One region of the Trichocoleus sp. AS-A1 genome, then DNA from elsewhere that is predicted to be linked to it. Evidence: predicted binding sites of a transcription regulator. Region 1 holds the regulator's gene; each other region holds the start of a gene.
The links. The regulator NtcA, encoded in region 1, controls nitrogen genes in cyanobacteria. The targets are predictions, from matches to a motif close to TTTGTANNNNNNNNTACAAA.
Positions count from the first base shown of each region.

Region 2: rpoD (RNA polymerase sigma factor RpoD) is a predicted target of NtcA. The motif match lies at 3,338-3,357, and genes of this name have one in related genera.
Region 3: NC994_RS01370 (ammonium transporter) is a predicted target of NtcA. The motif match lies at 3,425-3,444, and genes of this name have one in related genera.
Region 4: lipB (lipoyl(octanoyl) transferase LipB) is a predicted target of NtcA. The motif match lies at 3,446-3,465, and genes of this name have one in related genera.

Region 1 is NZ_JAMPKG010000029.1:69,496-74,724, reverse strand. Features, by position in the region: gene NC994_RS20460 (WG repeat-containing protein) at 1-31, shown strand, start outside; gene hisB (imidazoleglycerol-phosphate dehydratase HisB) at 162-806, opposite strand; gene fabI (enoyl-ACP reductase FabI) at 960-1,736, opposite strand; gene ntcA (global nitrogen regulator NtcA) at 2,116-2,787, shown strand; gene NC994_RS20440 (DUF3084 domain-containing protein) at 3,035-4,636, shown strand; gene NC994_RS20435 (pre-16S rRNA-processing nuclease YqgF) at 4,711-5,115, shown strand; gene NC994_RS20430 (DUF3146 family protein) at 5,172-5,229, opposite strand, start outside.
Region 2 is NZ_JAMPKG010000016.1:72,430-77,658, reverse strand. Features, by position in the region: gene NC994_RS14060 (glycoside hydrolase family 15 protein) at 1-1,420, opposite strand, end outside; gene NC994_RS14055 (chlorophyll A-B binding protein) at 1,623-1,778, shown strand; gene rpoD (RNA polymerase sigma factor RpoD) at 1,925-3,127, opposite strand; gene NC994_RS14045 (polysaccharide deacetylase family protein) at 3,786-4,472, opposite strand; gene NC994_RS14040 (hypothetical protein) at 4,562-5,050, shown strand; gene NC994_RS14035 (hypothetical protein) at 5,127-5,229, opposite strand, start outside.
Region 3 is NZ_JAMPKG010000001.1:292,124-297,352, reverse strand. Features, by position in the region: gene nagA (N-acetylglucosamine-6-phosphate deacetylase) at 1-272, opposite strand, end outside; gene purE (5-(carboxyamino)imidazole ribonucleotide mutase) at 348-869, shown strand; gene amt (ammonium transporter) at 1,659-3,269, shown strand; gene NC994_RS01370 (ammonium transporter) at 3,518-5,005, shown strand; gene NC994_RS01365 (SGNH/GDSL hydrolase family protein) at 5,098-5,229, shown strand, end outside.
Region 4 is NZ_JAMPKG010000026.1:37,293-42,521, forward strand. Features, by position in the region: gene NC994_RS19065 (undecaprenyl-diphosphate phosphatase) at 1-454, opposite strand, end outside; gene NC994_RS19070 (DUF3120 domain-containing protein) at 837-1,502, shown strand; gene NC994_RS19075 (FHA domain-containing protein) at 1,642-2,631, shown strand; gene lipB (lipoyl(octanoyl) transferase LipB) at 2,646-3,341, opposite strand; gene raiA (ribosome-associated translation inhibitor RaiA) at 3,840-4,496, shown strand; gene NC994_RS19090 (hypothetical protein) at 5,112-5,229, shown strand, end outside.

The sequences.
Region 1 (5,229 bases):
ATATGGCTATATCCGCAAACCTCTTCCATAAGTTCTCATTTCTGAAGACATAGAAGAATTGAGAGTCAGTGGTCGCGGAAACTTCAGCAGAATGAAGCGAGAGCCTGGTGAGGATTTCCCTGGCTCTCGTTGCCTTTATCGGAGTGTATTTGCAAGGAAACCTATAACACGCCTTTAGAACTGGGGATCGTACCGCCACGACGGGGATCAACTTCGATTGCCATGCGGAGCGATCGCGCAAACGCTTTGAACGTCGCTTCAATAATGTGGTGCGAATTAATTCCATCTAGTTGGCGAATGTGCAGCGTCATCTGGCTGTGATTGATCAACGCCACAAAAAATTCCCGCACCAGCTGGGTGTCATAAGTCCCGACTCGCTGAGTGGGAATCTCTAAGCCATAGCTCAGATGAGGACGTCCGGAAAAATCTAACGCTACCTGAACCAACGCTTCATCGAGAGGGGCGAGGAAATTCCCAAATCGGACAATTCCTTTGCGATCGCCCAGTGCTTGATGCAACGCCATTCCTAGGGTAATTCCCACATCTTCATTGGTATGGTGGTCATCAATTTCCAAGTCTCCCGTCGCGGCTACATCCAAATCAATCAGGCTGTGAGAGGCGATTTGATGCAGCATATGGTCTAAAAACGGAATGCCAGTTTTTGCATTGCAAGTGCCATTCCCGTCTAATTTGACGGTGACGATAACATCCGTTTCGCCCGTCTTGCGGGGAACCCTTGCCATCCGAGGAGACAAAAGCTGTTCAATGCTTGGAGAAGGTGTAAATTGGCGATCGCGTGCCTGCATCGCAGATGCTCACTCAAGAAAATAAAGTTAAGTTTATTATCCTACTTTACTGAGCATCTGGGAGACGCGAAAGCCTTTAAAATGCAAAATTAAAAATTAAAAATTAGCAGAATCTTTGCTTTTTAATTTTTAATTTTTAATGTTTGATTCTTTTTACATCCCCATAATCTCGTATCCCGCATCGACATACAGCACCTGACCTGTAATGCCACTTGCCAAATCGCTACACAAGAAAGCAGCCGCATTTCCCACTTCTTTCTGAGTTACAGTGCGTCGCAGCGGTGCCACTTCCTCAACGTGATGGATCATATCCAGAATGCCACCTACCGCCGACGATGCCAAAGTGCGGATAGGACCTGCCGAAATTGCATTCACGCGAATATTCTGTGGACCTAATTCAGATGCCAGGTAACGGACACTCATTTCCAATCCAGACTTGGCAATTCCCATTACGTTGTAGTTGGGGATCACCTTAACGCCGCCTAGATAAGTCAGCGTGACAATACTGCCGCCTTCTGTCATCAGTGGTTTTGCTGACCCGGCAAGTTGCACCAGCGAATAGGTACTAATTTCTAGAGCTTGGGTGAAGCCAGCGCGGGTAGTGTTGCTAAAATCACCTGATAAATCTTCCTTGTTCGCAAAGGCAAGACAATGGATCAGGATGTCTAGCTTACCCCACTTATCGCGGATGGCGTCAAATGTAGACTGAATTTGGGTCTCATTCTGGACATCGCAGGGTAAAAACAAGCTGGGGTTGAGGGGTTCTACCAACTCTGCCACTTTTTTTTCAAAGCGACCCCGGTCGTCTGGCAGGTAAGTCACTCCTAGATTCGCACCCGCTTGGTGCAGTTGCTGAGCAATCCCCCAGGCGATCGATCGGTTGTTGGCAATGCCGGTGACAAGGGCGTTTTTTCCGGTTAAATCTAGCATAAATGTCGATTTTGAAGGCAATATTAGAGGATATCCGATTTAGGGGAGTATTCAAGATCGCGATCGCCCGGAGCAAGGCTGTCTAGTACGGGTAAGGAGCGTGCCTCCTTACTCACCATGCATCCCACCCGATAGCGCAGATACTGTCAAGATATCAACATTTTCCGTCATAATCTTACTTGCCTTGAGCAGGGAGAGAACTAAAGAAGGTAGCCGGGGAAACTACTTTAAAATTTTGTATCAAATAGCACAAAAACCGCTTGGAAGTCAGTTTATCTGTGTCTAATGTCAGAAAACTCTCATAGTTGTTTTGCTATGGTTAAAGTTCCTCCGACAGAAAGTTGCAGAAGTCTGTAGGGCAGCATTTAGGAAAAAGGAAGTGGCAGTGACGCAAGATAGACCGCTAGCAGCTGTGTTCCGTCAACTGGGAGGTGGGGCGTTTCCACCCGTGGTGGAAACTTTTGAGCGGGGCAAGACGATCTTTTTCCCAGGAGACCCGGCTGAACGGGTATACTTTTTGCTCAAAGGTGCAGTAAAGCTGTCTCGCGTGTATGAAGCTGGGGAAGAAATTACCGTGGCGTTGCTGCGAGAAAACAGCGTTTTTGGAGTACTGTCCTTAATTACAGGGCATCGTTCGGATCGGTTTTATCACGCTGTAGCATTTACGCCAGTGGAGCTGCTTTCGGCACCGATCGATCAGGTAGAGCAATCGCTCAAGGATAATCCGGAGCTATCGATGTTGATGCTGCAAGGGCTTTCTTCGCGCATTTTGCAAACAGAAATGATGATTGAGACATTAGCTCACCGAGATATGGGATCGCGCTTGGTGAGTTTTCTATTGATTCTGTGCCGTGATTTTGGCGTTCCTACCGCCAATGGAATTACGATCGATCTGAAGCTTTCTCATCAAGCGATCGCAGAAGCAATCGGCTCCACCAGGGTAACTGTCACCCGCTTACTGGGAGATTTGCGGGAGGAAAAAATGATTTCTATCCACAAGAAAAAAATTACGGTACACAACCCAGTTACACTGAGTCAGCAGTTTACTTGAAAACAGCTAGAGGCTCTCGTCAGGTTGTAGGTTAGGTTGTTGGTTAAAACGGCATGGTAGCGCGAGCAGGTTATCCAGTTTTAACATTTAGTCGGGAGTTGAGTTAAAAGGTGTCAGGTTTTAAGCGGATAGTTTTCAACCTTGCAACCTTTAACCTTTCCGATTTCACCTTCGATCTTTAATTCCTGTTAACCCTTTCTCTAGCCTGCGATGCGATAGGCTGTAACTGGAATGACTGTAGCAGACAATGACCGACAGTGCGCTCTTCCTGATTTTGTCTATTTTAGTGTTGGGAAGCGTCATCGCAACGGTAGGCGATCGCATTGGCACGCGCGTGGGAAAAGCACGCCTGTCGTTGTTCAATCTGCGTCCCCGCAAAACAGCTGTTTTAGTAACGATTCTAACGGGACTAACGATTTCTGCCTCAACACTGACAATCATCTTTGCGACAAGCGAACAATTGCGGATTGGAGTTTTTAGACTCCAAGAAGTGCAGAAAAAACTCAAGACAGCCAGTAAGGATATTGCCAAAGCGAACGAGCAGAAACGGAAAACCGAAAGCGAACTTGCTAAAACCGCCGCCCAAAAAGAGCAAGTCGAGAAGGAACTCGCTCAAGCTCGCACCCAGCAATCTGTCGCTCAGCAGCGCTTAGATGCGATTAATCGATCTTTGGCAGCTGCGCTGGCTAAACAAGGCCAGACGGAGGCGCAACTAAATCAAACTCAAAGCGAACTGAGTCGGGTCGCCAGCAGCTTTCAGCAAACCCAAAAACAGCTGACCTCTGTCTCTGGGCAAGCGAAGACGCTACGTTCGGAAATCCAACAACTTCAAGCAGAACGCCAAGAATTGCTCCAGCAGCGAAATCAAGTCAGAGCTGAAATTACTGAATTCAAAGCGAAAGTGACTCAGCGCGACCAAAAAATTGCCCAGCAAGACCGAGCAATTAGCCAACGCGATGAGCAAATTCTCAAGCGGGATCAAGCCCTTGTGGAACTTGATGAGAAACTTGCTGCCTTTCGGAAGAGCCTGAGCGATCGCGATGAGCAAATTGCCCAGCGAGACAAAGCCTTATCTCTACTTGATAACAAAATTTCTCAACGAGATGAGGTGATTGCCCAGCGAGAAAATCGCCTTAAAGAACTCGAAAAACAACAAGCTTCCCTAGAGCAGGAAGTGGCAACCTTAGAACAGTATTACCAGTCTTATCAAACTTTGCGTCAGGGTAGTCTGGCTCTGCTGCGCGGTCAGGTTCTGGCGGCTGGCGTTTTTCGTATTGTCGAGCCAGCCGCAGCCCGACAGGTCATTGAGCAGCTATTACGGGAAGCGAATCGGACAGCGATTAAAGCGACCCAACCCGGTCTCAACAAGGTGGCGAACGAACGGGTCGTGCAAATTACAGAGGCACAGGTCGAGCAACTGATCAACCAGATTCAGGATGGTCGAAACTATGTAGTCCGAGTTTTTTCGGCTGGTAACTATGTCCAGGGAGAAAAGCAGGTACAAGTCTTTGCAGACGCCGCACCCAATCAAGTTGTATTCCGCACTGGTGAAGTCGTAGCAACGACATCTGCCGATCCTTCAAACATGACCGACCAACAAATTCGGCAGCGGATTGACCTGCTGCTTGGAGCATCCCAGTTCCGAGCCACTCGCGCGGGGATTTTAGGAGATACAGTTCAGGTTGGGGACAATCGAATTGTTAGCTTGATTCGGTTTATCGAGCAGTTGAAAAAGCACAATAAGCCGATTTCTCTGAAAGCGGTCGTGGCAGAGGACGCCTATATTGCCGGACCCATGAAATTAAATTTGGAGGCAGTTGAAGACGGAGAAGTTGTGGTGAGGATGTAATTTATTAGTCATTAGTGATGAGATGATGACTAATGGCAATTAACCATTCGTAAATTAGCAATTAGCCAATTCAGATGATTTTAGGGTTCGATCCAGGGCGCGATAAGTGTGGTTTAGCCGTAGTGGGGAAAGACAATTCTCTGCATTACCACGAGGTTGTACCGGCAGAAACAGCGATCGCAACGATCCTTGACTTATGTGAAGAGTACCCGATTGATACTCTGGTGATGGGAGATCAAACCACTTCCAAAAGTTGGAAAAAGAAACTTCAGCAATTCCCAACGTCGGTGCCAATTGTCCTGGTAGATGAGCGCTACAGTACATTGGAAGCACGCGATCGCTATTGGCAAATGTACCCTCCCCAAGGTTTAGGACGCCTGATTCCCCAAGGGATGCGGAGTCTACCCCGACCAATCGATGACATTGTTGCCATCCTCCTCATCGAAAGATACATGAAGCAACGAGAGACGAGGAACTAGGAAACTCTGTCATTCTTAACTTTCTTAATTTAAACTGAACTCAAAACTCAAAACTTTTAAAGTTCCGCCCGGATCGTAAACGCATAGTCCCCTCCAGGCTCTAGCTGGTAATCT
Region 2 (5,229 bases), on a different contig from region 1:
GCTCCAGTTGTTGCGGCGTCTGCGTTGCAATGCCGTGAACTGCTAATTCAGCCTGTAACTTTTCATCTTCTGCCAGCAGCGCAATTTGTACCATCGGGTTTCCTTCCCGACCGACACTAAGGTGCCGTCCCAGCGGGTCAATATCTCCCACCGCGATTAACTTTTCACTCAGCATTTCTCCTAGCAGGTACAAGCTTTGCGCCCACACCAAGGGGATATTTTCATTCGGCAGGCGCGTTTGGGTGTGGGGGTTCAGTCTCTCCGCCTCAATCTTTTCCGCCGGGACATAATAAAGCTCCGGTAGCAGCCGCAAACCGTCCTGCTCAATCAGCAGAAACTCCAGACACTCTTGGTAGTCCTTAACTTGTTCGACATCTCCTCGAAACAAGCCATCCAGAACCAGGTAGGTAAAAAATAAAGGCCATTCGCACTCAATATGCTCAAATTGCTGCAACTCCCAAGGTTCGTAGTGCAAGCGGCTGGTATCTTCCAAAACAGTTTGGTGTCCATCTCGCAAAAAGCGTTTGCAGCCGTAGCGTCCCTCCAATTTGTCGATGATTTTCTGTCGAGTGCGTTCCATCAGCTCCATATTTTCCACCGCAAAGGCTGGGAAACTAATGACGCTCAAGCTAGCCGCATCCACTTCTTTGGAGCTAGATTCCCTTGGTAGCAGGGATTTCAGGGTCATACGAGCGCGAGCAATTTCATCCGGCAGCACATGAATTACAGAAGCCTGAGAACCGCGCACTCCGAATAAATCCAGTCCGCTAATTGCTTCTAAAGCGGCTTTTGCCATCCCGACCGAACTGGCATTTAGTTCTGGATTCCCCCGGTTTATCTTATTTCCTCGCTCCCAAATGCCATAATCGGGGGTTCTGTAAGTTCTGCCAATGTAATAGACCAGATTTTGGACAAAGTTGACTTCGTCAATGGCGTAGATGATATGTAACCCCGATGCCGTCATCTGAGCCAGCATCAGCAGAAATAGCGAGGTGGCATCTAACTGCAAGTGTCCCCAAGCATCATCGCCGACTACGACATCACCCGTGCTGGTGTTGTACTTGGCGTGCAGGCAGTCTAGGAGGGATTGGCTTTGTTTGAAACCCTCGACTTTGTGGCTTTGTCGCATCATACAGAACAACAGCCCCCGCATCAGCTTGACGACGCTTTGTTCTAGCTCGTAGGTGCGCCCTTTGTCTTCATCGACTTTGCGGTAAGCTAGCGCCAATCCCCAAACGGCGAGAATGCTGTAAACGTTGTCGCGTACCCAGGCATCGGTGTAGTCGCCGTGGGCGTTAATTGCAGTACTGGCGGGCAACAGACCCGTAATCGGATTTTGACGGTTGAGAATGACAGCCTTGATCTGGTGGTAGTAATCGTCTAGGCGATCGCTTAGCGGTTGTGAGGCGTTTAGCAACATATCATTCTCCTAAAGAGAGGGGTGCTGGGGGTCGTCCCCGGCAAAACGAAGAGAGTGTCAGAAATCCAGCCCAAGTGCTTTTTATTTTCGCACCAAAGCTAAAATTCATCTGCCTCGCGAAGCAGATTGCTGCGCGTTTACAATTCTTTAGTTACATTCTTGTACAGATGGTAACAAAAGTTTATTTTATGGAGTTAAGACTATGCAAACTCAAGACCGCAACGATGCAACCAAGATTGGCTTTACGCCCCAAGCTGAAAATTGGAATGGGCGTTTTGCCACGATCGGCTTTTTCATTGCCATGATGATTGAACTCACCACAGGTCAAGGCGTGCTTCACTTCTGGGGTCTGATGTAATATATTTCAATTTTATAAATTTGGTCAATTTCAAAAGCTCGCTGGGAGTTTATCTAGGAACTCCCAGTTTTTTGTTTCCCAAATAATAGTAGGGGCAGGTAAAGAAACCCGCCCCTACTATTATTTATCTCGCTAAAAAGGATTGTCTAGCGAATGTATTCTTTGAGAATACTGTTGCGATTGGGATGCCGCAACTTGCGGAGAGCTTTCGCTTCAATTTGACGAATCCGTTCGCGGGTAACGTTGAAGATTTGACCGATTTCTTCAAGAGTTTTCATGCGTCCATCATCCAAACCGTAGCGCAGACGCAGCACATCCCGTTCGCGGGGGCTGAGGGTGTCGAGGACGCTTTCTAGATCTTCCCGGAGGAGGTTTTTAGAAACTTGATCTTCGGGGGTTTCACCATCTGCTTCGATGAAGTCACCCAGACGGGAGTCTTCTTCTTTACCGATGGGAGTTTCTAGAGAAATGGGTAACTGAGCTGATTTAGCAATGAATCGCAGTTTCTCGATGGTCATTTCCATACGAGTAGCGATTTCTTCTTCAGTGGGTTTGCGACCCATTTCTTGAGATAGAAGCTTCGTTGTTTTCTTGATCCGAGAAATGGTTTCGTACAGGTGAACGGGTAGTCGAATGGTGCGAGATTGATCTGCGATCGCTCTCGTAATTGCCTGACGAATCCACCACGTTGCATAGGTGGAGAATTTGTAACCTTTTTCGTGGTCAAATTTTTCAGCGGCTCGAATCAAGCCTAGACTGCCTTCCTGAATCAAGTCTTGGAAGGATAAGCCGCGATTCATATATTTTTTGGCAATCGAAACCACCAAACGCAGGTTTGACTGCACCATTTTGTCTTTAGCGCGGCGACCTACATAGAGGCGATGTCGGAACGCTGGTAGGCGCTTCTTCACCTCTTTAGACCACTCTTCTTGTTGGGGTTCTCGCCCTAGCTGAGTAGCGAGTTGTTCCCAGACTCGCTCAGATTTCAGCACTCCCTCAGCCCACTCTATATCCTGCGGTTCCCGCTCCAGATTTTCGATCAGTTGCTCGCGCAAACGCTCTAATTCTAGTAAGTCGGCTATCTTGCGTGCGAGTTCAATTTCTTCATCGGCTCTTAAGAGACGAATCCGACCAATTTCTTGTAAATAGAGACGAATCGAATCCTCAGTGTAGTGTTTCTTTTTCGTTTGCACCCGACGACGGGATCTACTGACCTTACCAGGCTTACCTTCGTCTTCATCGGGCGTTACGTCTACAAAGTCGTCTTGATCCGCGTCTTCATCAATTAAGAGATCCAACTCGCTCTCAGGCGGAGTGATGATTTCGAGTACGTCGTTGGCCTGGGTCATGCCGAATTCCTCATGCTCCTTCAGTTAAAGACCAGAAGATGGTGTTAGTTAATCTACAAAACAAGTTAGCCAGTCGTTTACCTTGCCAGCTTTCAACGCTTGCTGACTGGCTCAATGAGAGAAAAGAGAGAATGCGCTTGCGTGCAACGCCAGCGTTCGATAACCGCGTTGAAATAGGTGTTAATGCTGGTAGTGTTCAAAACCTTTCCGATTGTAGCCTTTCTCACAAAACTTGCACGCTTTTGGTTTATTTAAACCTTCAAATATGAAGTTAATGTCAAGGCGGCTTTTCCCAATGGATAATCCGATTGGAATTGATACACCCACTCCGATCTCATCTCCTTCAACTAGCTTGTACAGGATTTACCAGCAACACTCGCTGGTTGATTTGGTGATGCCTCCAGCCAGTTGAGCGCTGTCTTTCTATAAATAGCCTATAGTTAAGCGTCAAAGGTTTGGGGAGAGTAGCACTAAGCAGTAATGAACGTTTAGGCAAAACTAGAGAAAATATTGCTTGATTTCGCATTTTGCTTAAATGCAACTCTATCCTACTGACGCTTGATGGGCGATGGGTTGCGACAAATGGCTGAATTCTATTCCGTCATTCTAATCAACAAGAGCCAAAATGTGACAGAGAAAACATCAATATATTTCGTATTTAGGTTAAAGAGGTCAACTGACTTTGCTGCCACAGCGCATCGATGGTAACAAATTGATATCCTTGCTGCAATAGTTTAGGCACTAACTGGGCGGTCGTTTCAGCCACATCTTGACCTCCATAATAGCCATCATGCAAAACAATGACCGAACCATTTTGGACTTGCCGCAAAACTCGCTGTACGACGACGCTAACCCCAGGCTGTACCCAGTCTTCCGGCACCACGCTCCACATGACAGGTCGATAGTTCCACTGCTGCAATAAATCTAAGGTCTGGGGTGTAAACAAACCATTGGGAGGTCGAACGTCACGAATAAATCGTGGATCGAGTTGACAGGCGTGTTGGATCGCCTGCTGTGTCTGTTCCATACTTTGTTTGAGGTCAGCTGGACTCAGCTTGGGAAAAGCGCGATGATCGTACCCATGTAGCCCAAGCCAGTGACCCCGCCGGTAGACTTCTTTGGCAGTCGCTGGTGCGCGGTTAACGCAAACACCCAGCCAAAAAAAACTGGCGGGTATGCCGTAGTGGTCTAGCACTTTCAAGAGTTCGGGAGTGTATTGGGGATGGGGGCCATCATCAAACGTGAGAGCGATCGCTCGTGAATTTCCAGTACCCGACCACAGACAACGGGGAAAGGCAGGCTGAAGAATTCGGTACACAATAGGAAATAGCGGAGCTAGCTGCATTTGCTCTTTGATGTCGTTTTTCTAATGGGTGTCAACAGACGGTGAGTCTCAAAGGTCAATTTAAACAACAAAGACCATGTTTTGCCATACTGGCGGGAGCTTCTCTTTTATTTGCTCTCTCTGGGTGCAGCACCGTAACCACTAACCAGTATGAAGCAACCGCCCGGACAACTTTAACCTGGAAAGTCGGTTACTCGACTAATCCGGGTCGCAATCAAGAGCGAATCGAAACTTTTGGCTCTACTTCCTTACTCAACCGCAATGGGGAGAAGCCAGAAGGCGCGGTAATTGGCCCCGACGAATGGGAACTTTGGTGGTCTGCACTGCCACCACGACCCACGCTTGATGAAATTGAACAGCGGCTGCAACCTGCCGAAAAGGCAAGCCAGCCAGAGATTTTGCGAGATGTGAATTACCAAATTACTTATCGCAGCAACGGGCAGAGTGTTGCCTTGCCGACGAATTACGATGTTTATCGAGAGGTTGTCAAGGCATATCCTTCCCAAACGCCTTTAGAGCTGACGCTAGGAGTCAATGATTCCTCTGTGGAGAAAGCGGAACCCAAGTTTGAGAATTAAAAAGAGATATTAAAAAGCAAAAATTAAGCGGGGGCGATCGCTTCTTCCCTGTCTCTCGGCTCCTCTGCCCCCCTGCTTAATTCTTCCTGCGGACTTTAGCCACAGAGCGCTTCAAAACAACAGGCGTCTTTAACGGTTGACTACCCTTAATTAACGGCTGGTTACTCTCCAATGCTTGC
Region 3 (5,229 bases), on a different contig from region 1:
TTATCGCAATTTTCCAGATTCAATTCTGGAAATGCCAATCCCAACGCCCCATTAATCTGCAAATCGACACCACCCAGCGACACCCAATCTCCCTCTACATCCAGCACTTGCAAATCCGCAGGTGGAACCATTTTGAATACAGTGTCCATTGACAGAATTTGCTCAATCCTGCCCTGATGAATCCAAATCTGCTGTAAGCTTTCATAGCCTCGGAATCGAGCATTGCGGATCACGATTGGGGCAGTCATGGATAGCGTTGTTGCGTCTGTCATCACTTTTGCGACAAGATACCTAAATTCGAGCAGACACCAGTTTATCTAACAACCAACTGAATAACTCCCGAAAAAATGACTCAACCGTTAATTGGCATCATTATGGGTAGCGATTCCGATTTGCCCACTATGCAAGGCGCGATCGCAATATGTGAAGAATTTGGCGTCGGCTGCGAAGTCGCTATCGTCTCTGCCCACCGTACCCCGGAACGGATGGTGGAATACGCCCAACAAGCCCACCAGCGCGGCATCAAAGTGATTATCGCGGGTGCCGGTGGTGCTGCCCATCTCCCCGGTATGGTAGCGTCTCTGACACCCTTGCCAGTAATTGGGGTGCCAGTCGCCAGCCGTCACCTACAGGGCGTTGATTCCCTCTATTCCATCGTGCAAATGCCAGCGGGAATTCCCGTCGCGACTGTTGCGATTGGCAATGCGAAAAATGCCGGTTTGTTGGCTGTGCAAATCTTGGCATCCCACCAGCCAGAATTACTCGAACGAGTGCAGCAATATCGCCGCAGTTTAAGCGATTCCGTGATGGAGAAGCAGCAGCTTCTGGATGAAATCGGCTATAAGCAGTATTTGGAGAAGATGCCCTAATTTTAAGGGCGAGTCAGTTATTTTTTTAGGCTTGGCAGAGAGGAGAAACGATTGAAATCTCAAGAATAATTTTTTGATACCAATCGCTTTGTTTACCGATAGCGAGGTGCGTCAAGAAAACTGCTGATTTCATTTTTAGCGGAACTGGAGGGGCGACAGGGGCGGTTTCTTTGAGATTTAGACCAAATCTATTCGTTGAATGTTTCGCGATCAAAGTCAAATTTAATCTTGTGCAAAAAAAAATTGATAACCTTGTTTTTGCTATTTTAGTAACAGTTTTTATCTGTTCATTAAATATAAAATAAAAAAACTTGCATTTAATTTATAGGAAAGTTTCTACAAAAGCATTTATTTAATAAAGTAATTGCTTAATTTAAGTTTCTATAATATGGGATTTTTGGGGAAATTTAAGCTTCTGAACTCTTAATGGATTCGCTTAATAAATTTAGGCTCTTGTTTGGGTCATCCCCCCATAGATGGATATAAACTAATTTAGCTCCAAGTTCGCTCAAACTCCCGCGATTTATACTTCCAGGAGAGTTCTGCGGGTTGAGATGCCAGAGCCAGAATCTAAAAATGTAACTTTCGATACAGAATATCCCGCCTCGGAAAATACAAAATCTTAAAATTTCCCGGACAAATTAGACATCCCGTCTAGATGTTGATAAAGGAAAAAATCCCTAACGAGTTGCCTGTAAGGTTTTGTCATATACTCACTTCAAATGACTGGATTTACTGATTTTTGACTAAACCGATGGATGTGTTGGACTGATTGAGGAAAGTGCAGTGATGATGCCTAAATTAACGCTCAAAAAGAAGAAATCGAAAGCCAAAAAGAAGCGATTGTCTTCTAATTGGCAAGTCCAATCTCCCCGGACTGCCACGATGTTTAAGCAGTTGCAAATTGCCATTAAGCGGCTGACTCCAAGTTGGCAAGCTTGCATTCCTATCGCCATTTTGATTGTGATGGTGTGGGGTTATGCAGCAGTCGCCCAGGATGCTCCGGCGGCTGAGGGGCCGACAACAGCCGAGTTGAAGGTAGCGCTAGACACCCTATGGGTAGCGATCGCGGCTTTCCTGGTGTTTTTCATGAATGCTGGCTTTTGTATGCTAGAAACTGGCTTCTGCCGCCAGAAAAACGCGGTCAACGTTCTCGCCAAAAACTTGATTGTGTTTGCTCTAGCAACCGTCGCGTTTTGGGCGATTGGTTTTGGCTTGATGTTCGGGGACGGCAATCCTTTCATTGGTTTGAGCGGGTGGTTTTTGAGCGGAGCCGATAACAGCCCTGCCACCAACGATGCCTATCAAGGTGTTTTTGGCTCTCTGAAATGGGCTGGCGTTCCCTTAGCTGCTAAGTTTTTGTTTCAGCTAGTATTTGCCGGAACAGCCGCCACGATTGTTTCTGGAGCGGTTGCAGAACGAATTAAGTTTGTTGACTTCTTAATCTTCAGCCTCTTACTCGTCGGGATTGCCTACCCGCTCACCGGACACTGGGTCTGGGGCGGTGGCTGGCTGCAAACCAGAGGTTTCTGGGATTTCGCGGGTTGCACGGTCGTTCACTCAGTGGGTGGCTGGGCTGCTTTGATGGGAGCCGCATTCTTAGGGCCACGGCTTGGTAAATATCAAGACGGGCAAAGCGTTGCTTTCCCTGGTCATAACCTGAGCATTGCCACCTTGGGCACTTTGATTCTCTGGTTGGGCTGGTTTGGTTTCAACCCTGGCTCCACAATGGCTGCCGATCCAAACGCCATTACTCACATTGCCCTGACAACCAACATGGGGGGTGCTGCGGGTGGAATTGCCGCTACCATTACAGCTTGGTTGTACCTGGGTAAGCCGGATCTGTCGATGATTATCAACGGCATTTTGGCTGGCTTAGTTTCGGTGACAGCTTCCTGTGCTTTTATCAGCATTGGCAGTTCTTTGATCATCGGTTTGGTTGGCGGAGTATTAGTTGTTTTCGCTGTCACTCTCTTTGACAAAATCAAAATTGATGACCCGGTGGGCGCGACCTCAGTTCACCTGGTTTGTGGTATCTGGGGGACTCTGGCAGTGGGTTTATTTGCTGCTGGTCCTGGTGTCTATTCCTGGTACGGTGAGGGTCTTGGCCCAACCAAGGGGTTATTGCTCGGTGGTGGTCTCGGACAGTTGATCACTCAACTGATTGGTATTGTCACAGTGGGAGGCATAACCGTTCTACTCAGTACAATCTTCTGGCTGGCGTTGAAAGCGACCCTCGGTATCCGAGTCACTCCAGAAGAGGAGTTTGAAGGTTTGGATATCGGAGAACATGGCATGGAAGCTTACAGTGGATTCCTTAAGGAAGGAAGCTCTGCTGGGTTTTCTGATACTGGTAAGCATGGTGGAATGCCGACTTCGCCCGGTGAATATGTCAAGTAACGACAGATAAACCAAAAGAAAGCATTTTGTTCTTTTGAGTTTTCTCCTTTCCCCATAGAGTCCGCCCTATTCCCAACTCTATAGAGTTGCGAGTAGGGCGGATTTCATTTTTGTCGTCTATCTGTGGGTGAAATATTTATAGGCAACTCCGCTAATTTGTATACTTTGATACAGAATTGACCTGATTGAAATTGGTGCAATCAGATTCATTTGCTTAACAAAGCGATCGCGTTGATGGAACCAAATCAGTGATCAAGAAAGTTCTCATTACTTGGATACTGGCGCTGTGTCTTCTGGGTGGCCCAATGGTAGGAAATGCGCTTGCCCAAGACGCATCGCCTTCGGTGAGTCCTTCCCCGGAATTGTCCGCTCCCGCAACGGTTCCTGGGGAACCAGCCGATGCTTCGCGTCAGGAAGCGTCGCCAGCGGTTGCTGAGGCTCCGAAAATCGACACAGGCGATACCGCATTTATGCTAATTTCATCAGCCCTAGTGCTGCTGATGACGCCTGGGTTAGCTTTTTTCTATGGCGGATTAGTGCGATCGCGCAACGTCCTCAACACCATTATGATGAGCTTCATCCTCATGGGAGTTGTCGGCGTTACCTGGACTCTGTGGGGCTATAGCCTCGCCTTTGCACCCACTTCCTTGACCCCTGGAGCCGATCCTCCTTTCAGTGCCAATCCCTTCATTGGCAGCCTGAACTGGCTATTTTTGAATAACGTCGCCTTCGACCAACCCGATCCGGTCGGTTACGCTGGCACGATTCCCCATCAAGTGTTCATGGTTTACCAGATGATGTTTGCCATCATCACTCCAGCCCTAATTTCTGGGGCTATCGTGGAGCGGATGAGTTTCAAGGCATACTTCTGGTTCATCCTGCTTTGGTCTACCTTTATCTACTCTCCTTTAGCTCACTGGGTTTGGGGCAAAGGCTGGATCGGTACATTTGGAGCCTTAGATTTTGCTGGAGGAACCGTCGTACACATCAGCTCTGGCGTCTCTGCTGTCGTCGCCGCTTGGGTGATTGGGCCGCGAAAAAGCTTCATGGTGACACCACACGCACCCCATAACGTGCCTTACGTGCTACTCGGAATCGGTATGCTCTGGTTTGGCTGGTTTGGCTTTAATGCCGGGAGTGCTTTAACAGCAGGTTCCCTAGCAGCGGTAGCTTTCGTCGCCACAATGGTCGCTGCGGCAGCCGGCGGTCTCACTTGGGTCATCCTGGAATGGCTACTCAGAGGCAAACCGACAGCAATTGGCATTGCCAGCGGTTTCCTCGGCGGACTGGTTGGCGTGATCCCGGCAGCCGGATACGTGAATCCGCTCGGAGCCATCTTCATCGGTTCCGTTACCTCTGTTTGCTGTTTCTTTGCCGTCAGTCTCCGAGCCAAGTTGCAGTTTGACGATTCTTTGGATACCTTTCCTATCCACGGCGTTGGCGGGACGATAGGGGCGCTTCTGACGGGTCTGGTTGCGACGACAACCGTTAACTCAGCAGGAGACAACGGTTTATTTTTCGGCAATCCCGTCCAATTATGGGAACAGATTGTCGGTGTCTTAGCAACTTATGTGTTTGCCGGGGTGGGCACTTTTGCTATCCTCAAACTTTTAAGTTTGGCGATGGATTTGCGAGTCAAACCTAACGCTGAAGACCAAGGTTTAGACATCAACGAGCATGGTGAAGAAGGTTATGGAGAGGATTTTACCACTGGACTGAGCTTCAAAGGCGAATAATTGGCAATTTCCATTGGCAGCTAGGCGATCGCTCGATTTGTGGATGCTAGCAATTTAAGATTAAATTCAACCTGTGCTGAATCTGATTTAGTGTGTCCACTCGCTCGAAAACCTTTCTTCCGGCTTGGGCGCTTTTGTCCCTAGCTACCAACGGGTTGCTGATGCTAACAGTAATTTTGTTGCTGAATCGGGATCGGTGGCTATCAGCTAGGTTACAAGCTAGC
Region 4 (5,229 bases), on a different contig from region 1:
GAATAAACTTTTTGATCAGCAGTCCAAAAAAGAGGATGGGTAAGGTTCCCAAAACGATTCCCAGTGCCATACGGAAGTCGTTGGATTCGTAATTCTTGTGAGCGATCGCCTTAAATGCACCCGTTGTAATTTGTGTCAAATCCCCCCAGAAATACCACAGCACTGCGGCAATACTGCCCAGCTGAATCACGGCGGTAAAGGCGACTCCTGGATCGCCCCATCCTAGCGCCACCGGCACCACCTTCAAATGCGCCGTACTACTAATGGGCAGAAACTCAGTCAACCCTTGCACCATGCCCAGAACCACCGCTTGAAAGATATTCATCTGGGGTGTGGTTGCGGCAACGGGTACCACGTCTTGCGCCCTTACCATCGCTTCTAAGGGGAAGGTCAACGCAGCGCTGGCAGCACCGACACCAAGAATCGCCAATTTTTTACGTTTTGATACAGCCATGAAATCCTCTAATAAGCAGCATTCCAGACAAGTCAGCCTTTCTTTTTTCTTCTTTGCGAGTCACCGGCAGAGGCATCTTGCGCCACTACACATAGCACAGGCATTACATAAGACGAGCAATTTTTAGAAAATCTCCGACTCTCAACGCCGAGTTCCTCCCAACTTCCCATTCATTTTCTGCCACCCTACTCCGAAAAGCCACTTGTATTGCTCAATAAAACTCAGCTAAGATTTCTATATCCCCCCCTAGGGCATTTTTCCTGTGATATCGTAAAAGATGTAAACTAAAGTAAAGAATATTAACAAAATCTTGTTTAACGATACCTGGTTTTCTAATTCATCTTCTTCTGTCCCTGGTAATCTTCCCCAGCCAAGTAAAACTCTGTTGGGGTTTTTTGATTGGGGAATCGGCACCCGCCAAGCTTGGTTAGTTTTCGCAGCTGCGTCTTTTCTGGTATCCGTGCCAGTGTTTGTGCAAGCCCCTTTAGTGCGGCTGCTACCAGAACTGAGTTTAGTAATGACAGCCGGGTGGGTTTGGCTGAGCGTGGTTCTCAGACGGCGTCCTGCGACTCATGTGTGGGGAGATTTGCTGCTGGGATTTAGCTGGAGTTGGTTGGCAGGGTCGATTTATTGGGGCTGGCTGCGCTGGGAACCCACGATCCACTTGCCGGTGGAAGCAATTGGTTTACCGTTTGCCTTATGGTGTTTGACCCGCCGTTGGGGTCTTGTCGGCAACCTATTTTATCTTGGCTCCCTGTTTGGCACGGCAGTAACAGATATATACTTCTACTTAGCTGGTTTGATTCCACACTGGCGAACCGTCATGCAAGTTGCACCAAGCGAGGCATCACTGGTTTTTCAAAGTGCGATCGCTCAAGTCAGCACCCCCTGGGGAACCAGTTGGGCAATCGTGCTTCTCGGAATCCTGTTAGGCGTTGGTCTGGTACCATTGCGATCGCGCCAGCTGCATTGGTGGGCGTTTGGTGGAGCCGTTTTGAGTACAATCTTGGTAGACGGTCTGTTTTGGCTGGCTGCTACTATGGCTTAAAAATATCTTGAAAGTGTCCCCTGAAAAATTTATTCATGTCGGGACATCTAGTTACAAAGGTTCCCAAATTACCCATCAAGCTCCAGAAGAAAGCTAAAATTTAACCACTCCATACGATGCGTCGTTGCTTCTCTAGCCTGTGGTGACTTTGCGACCCACTCCTTACTTACTCCTTCGTACCGAGTCCGGCAATCGCTATCTCCCCTTGGTAAGTAGTAACTGCTGGACAGTTGGTCGCAGTGACGACAACAATTTTGTGTTGCCGGATCGTTGGATTTCTCGCAACCATGCAATGTTGCAGTGTACCGAAACCGGCGAGTTCTACCTAATTGACCTAGGAAGTCGCAACGGCTCCTTTGTTAATGGCAGACGAGTCAGTATTCCAGTTACTTTACGCAATGGCGATCGCCTTACCTTTGGTCAGACGGATCTAGAGTTTCACTGTCCTACCGCCAACCGCAACAATGAGCCATTGCCAAGCGGGGACAAGGATACACTGACTTCGACTTTGCACGTACGCCGTCTGATGTCAGTCATGGTGGTAGACATCCGCGACTTCACAGTTCTCACCCGGCAACTAGATGAAAAAATATTATCGGCGGTGATCGGTACTTGGTTCCGCCATGCAGGAAATATTATTCGAGAGTATGGCAGCTGGGTTGATAAATATATCGGCGATGCGGTCATGGCGATTTGGTTTCATGGACCCCAAGGAGTGACCGATGAGGATATGCTCAACATTTGTCAAGCAGTGAGCGCCCTCCATAAAATCACAATGGATTTGAGTAATAAATATCCCGTGCCCTTTCCGCTGCGAATTGGGGCAGGAATTAATACGGGTTTTGCAATGGTTGGGAACACGGGTAGTGGCGATCGCCCCGATTACACCGCGATTGGGGATACGGTGAATGCGGCATTTCGTCTGGAATCTGCCACCAAGCAACTGGGTCTGGATATTGCTGTGGGAGAAACCACTCACGAATATCTCATCTCTTTAGCAAAGCAAGAGACTGGTTTTAAGCAATATATCGTCAATCTCAAGGGCTATGAAGTGCCCACCGTGACCTATGCAGGCTCCTACGCTGACTTAGATAGTTTTTTGCAGGTCAATACGCTCAATAAAGACTAAACAGCAATAAACAATTAGCAATTTTGCACAATTAGCTGAACGTGGAAAACTTCCGCAAAGGCTTTCGCTACTTCTTGGCGCACTTGGTGCAAGTCAATTCCGGGTACGAATTGGGCAAGACTGCCAACCGACTTATCAGCAATACCGCAGGGGACAATGCGCTCAAATCCGGTAAGGTCGGGACAAACATTTAAGGCAAAGCCGTGCATGGTAATCCACTTGCTGACCTTAATGCCAATCGCTGCAACCTTACAGCCTTCCAGCCAAACGCCAGTCATTCCGGCAACGCGATCGCCCTTTAACCCGTAAACATCCAGTACCCGAATCAATACCTCTTCTAACTGCCGCAAGTACCAGTGCAAATCTTGCTGGTAATAGCGCAGATTAAGGATTGGGTATCCCACTAACTGACCCGGACAGTGGTATGTTACCTCACCCCCTCGTTCCACTCGGAAAACCTCCCAGTCGGTCGCTGCGGGATCAAACTTAAGAAATTCCAGACTGGCTCCCTGTCCAAGCGTGTAAACGGGCGGATGCTCTAGCAAAATCAGGGCATCCGCCAGACTAGGGTCGTTGATGCGTTCGGAAACTAGCGATCGCTGCCAGTCCCAAGCTGCCGAATAGGGCATCTGCCCCCGATTGTATAACCGGAGTTGGCGCAGTTGCTCCGAGGCTTTCCCAGTAGACCCTTCAGACTTACTTAAAATCATGGCAAAAATCAACAGTAATTTGACTTATATTTTTTGCATAATTAATCTGCTGGAATCAAGAAATGTCAAAAGATGCAAAGGATTCTGAAGAGAAGTCAAAGGCATAAGTTCTCTAGAATACAAAGTGCTAGTGTTGAAGTTATAACCTCAAGTGTTGAGGGAGGATGTCTCTTCAAAATAACCCCAAAGATAGACTTGGAGATCGCAACCAAGCTGGGGAATGTACATTAGTTAAATAGCACCCTAGGAAACCTAAACAAAAACAGCGGCAGTTGCTTATTTGCGATAGAGCTGCTGACAACCCCTCTAGCTGGGGGACTGCCAGCAAGAACATCCTAGCAACAGTGTGAAATCGGGAAAAATTTGCTACTGCTCAAAGTTTTGGCTCCGTTCAACGTTTGCTAACACCAAAAAACGGGAACGCGATTGCTACTGAGAAAGCCGCAATTCTGCTGAGCTTTCTAAATTATCACAACGGTACAGCATGGAGTATCCGGTATGAAGCTTGTTATCCACGGCAAAAACATTGAAATTACCGACGCGATTCGTGAGTACGTAAATCAAAAAATTGACAAGGCAGTCAGCCACTTTCAGAGTTTAACGAGCGAAGTAAACGTGCATCTTAGTGTGGCTCGCAATCCCCGGATAAATCCAAAACAAGCCGCTGAGGTGACTATCTTTGCCAACGGTACAGTAATCCGTGCTGAAGAGAGTAGCGAGAGTCTCTACGCGAGCATCGACCTAGTTGCCGATAAAATTGCCCGCAAACTCCGGAAATATAAAGAAAAGCGTCTGGATAAGAAGACTCAGACTCAAATGAAGACTGGCATTGCGGTAGAACAAGAGCCAGTGCCAGAGGATCTCATTGGTTCTCGCACCCCCGAACTCCCCTCAGAAGTGGTGCGTACCAAGTACTTCGCAATGCCGCCAATGACGATGGACGAAGCCTTGGAACAGTTGCAACTGGTGGATCATGACTTCTATATGTTCCGCAATGCCGAAAGCGGTGAGATTAACGTTATTTATGAGCGCAACCACGGTGGTTATGGAGTAATTTTGCCGCGTAACGGGAATGGACATACCCATCACAAAAATGGCAAAACTGACAACCACAGCAGTGGAACGGCAGAAAAGTCAAGCTCTGCAAAGGCATAAACAGAACTGAAGAGCATCTAGATTCTCGTTCCCAGACTCTTAGTTGGCTCTGACTTGATCGGGTAGGGGCATCCACAAGGAATGCCCCTACCTTCCTGATTTCACAGGATCGCCCCACAGGTTGTAGAGAAACTTTTTCTTGCAAATCGCACTCGCCACTACTGTGCTGGTATTGATTCCAATTTAGGTTGCGATCGCTTTCCCAGCCTCATTACGAAACTGAGCGATCGCACCTTGCATTGCTCGTAGTTCATCTTCTGAAATTCTTAAACAATTTGTCTACATAACACTTTGTTGAAACCCTAATTTCTAACGATCAACACAAACAAGAAATTAGATAAACTTAGCGTCACAGTAGTTTTATCCCTGGGTTTTCTTCGGCAGCCACTTGCAGGTATCTTTCAACTAAGTGCTGCTATCGTTCCCTTCAAAATCAACCAGATGCAGTTGAAACTTCAAAACAACTTCTTTCTCAACTTTTAAAGGAGCTAGTTGGCAATAAGTAGGATCGTCGTTGCGATGAGTGGGTCAACATGACCAAACCTATATTAAGCCAGAGGATGAGAAGGATAAACAAGTATTAACCTGAGACAAGCGGGTTGTACAAAAAACAGGTTGGTAGAGAAAAAGGAAGGTAAAGTCATTATGCATGAGGTATCAGAGGAACACGCGAAGGCCGCAGAGGAACACGCGAAGGTCTCAGAGGAACATGGGAAGTTAATCGAGGAGGTAG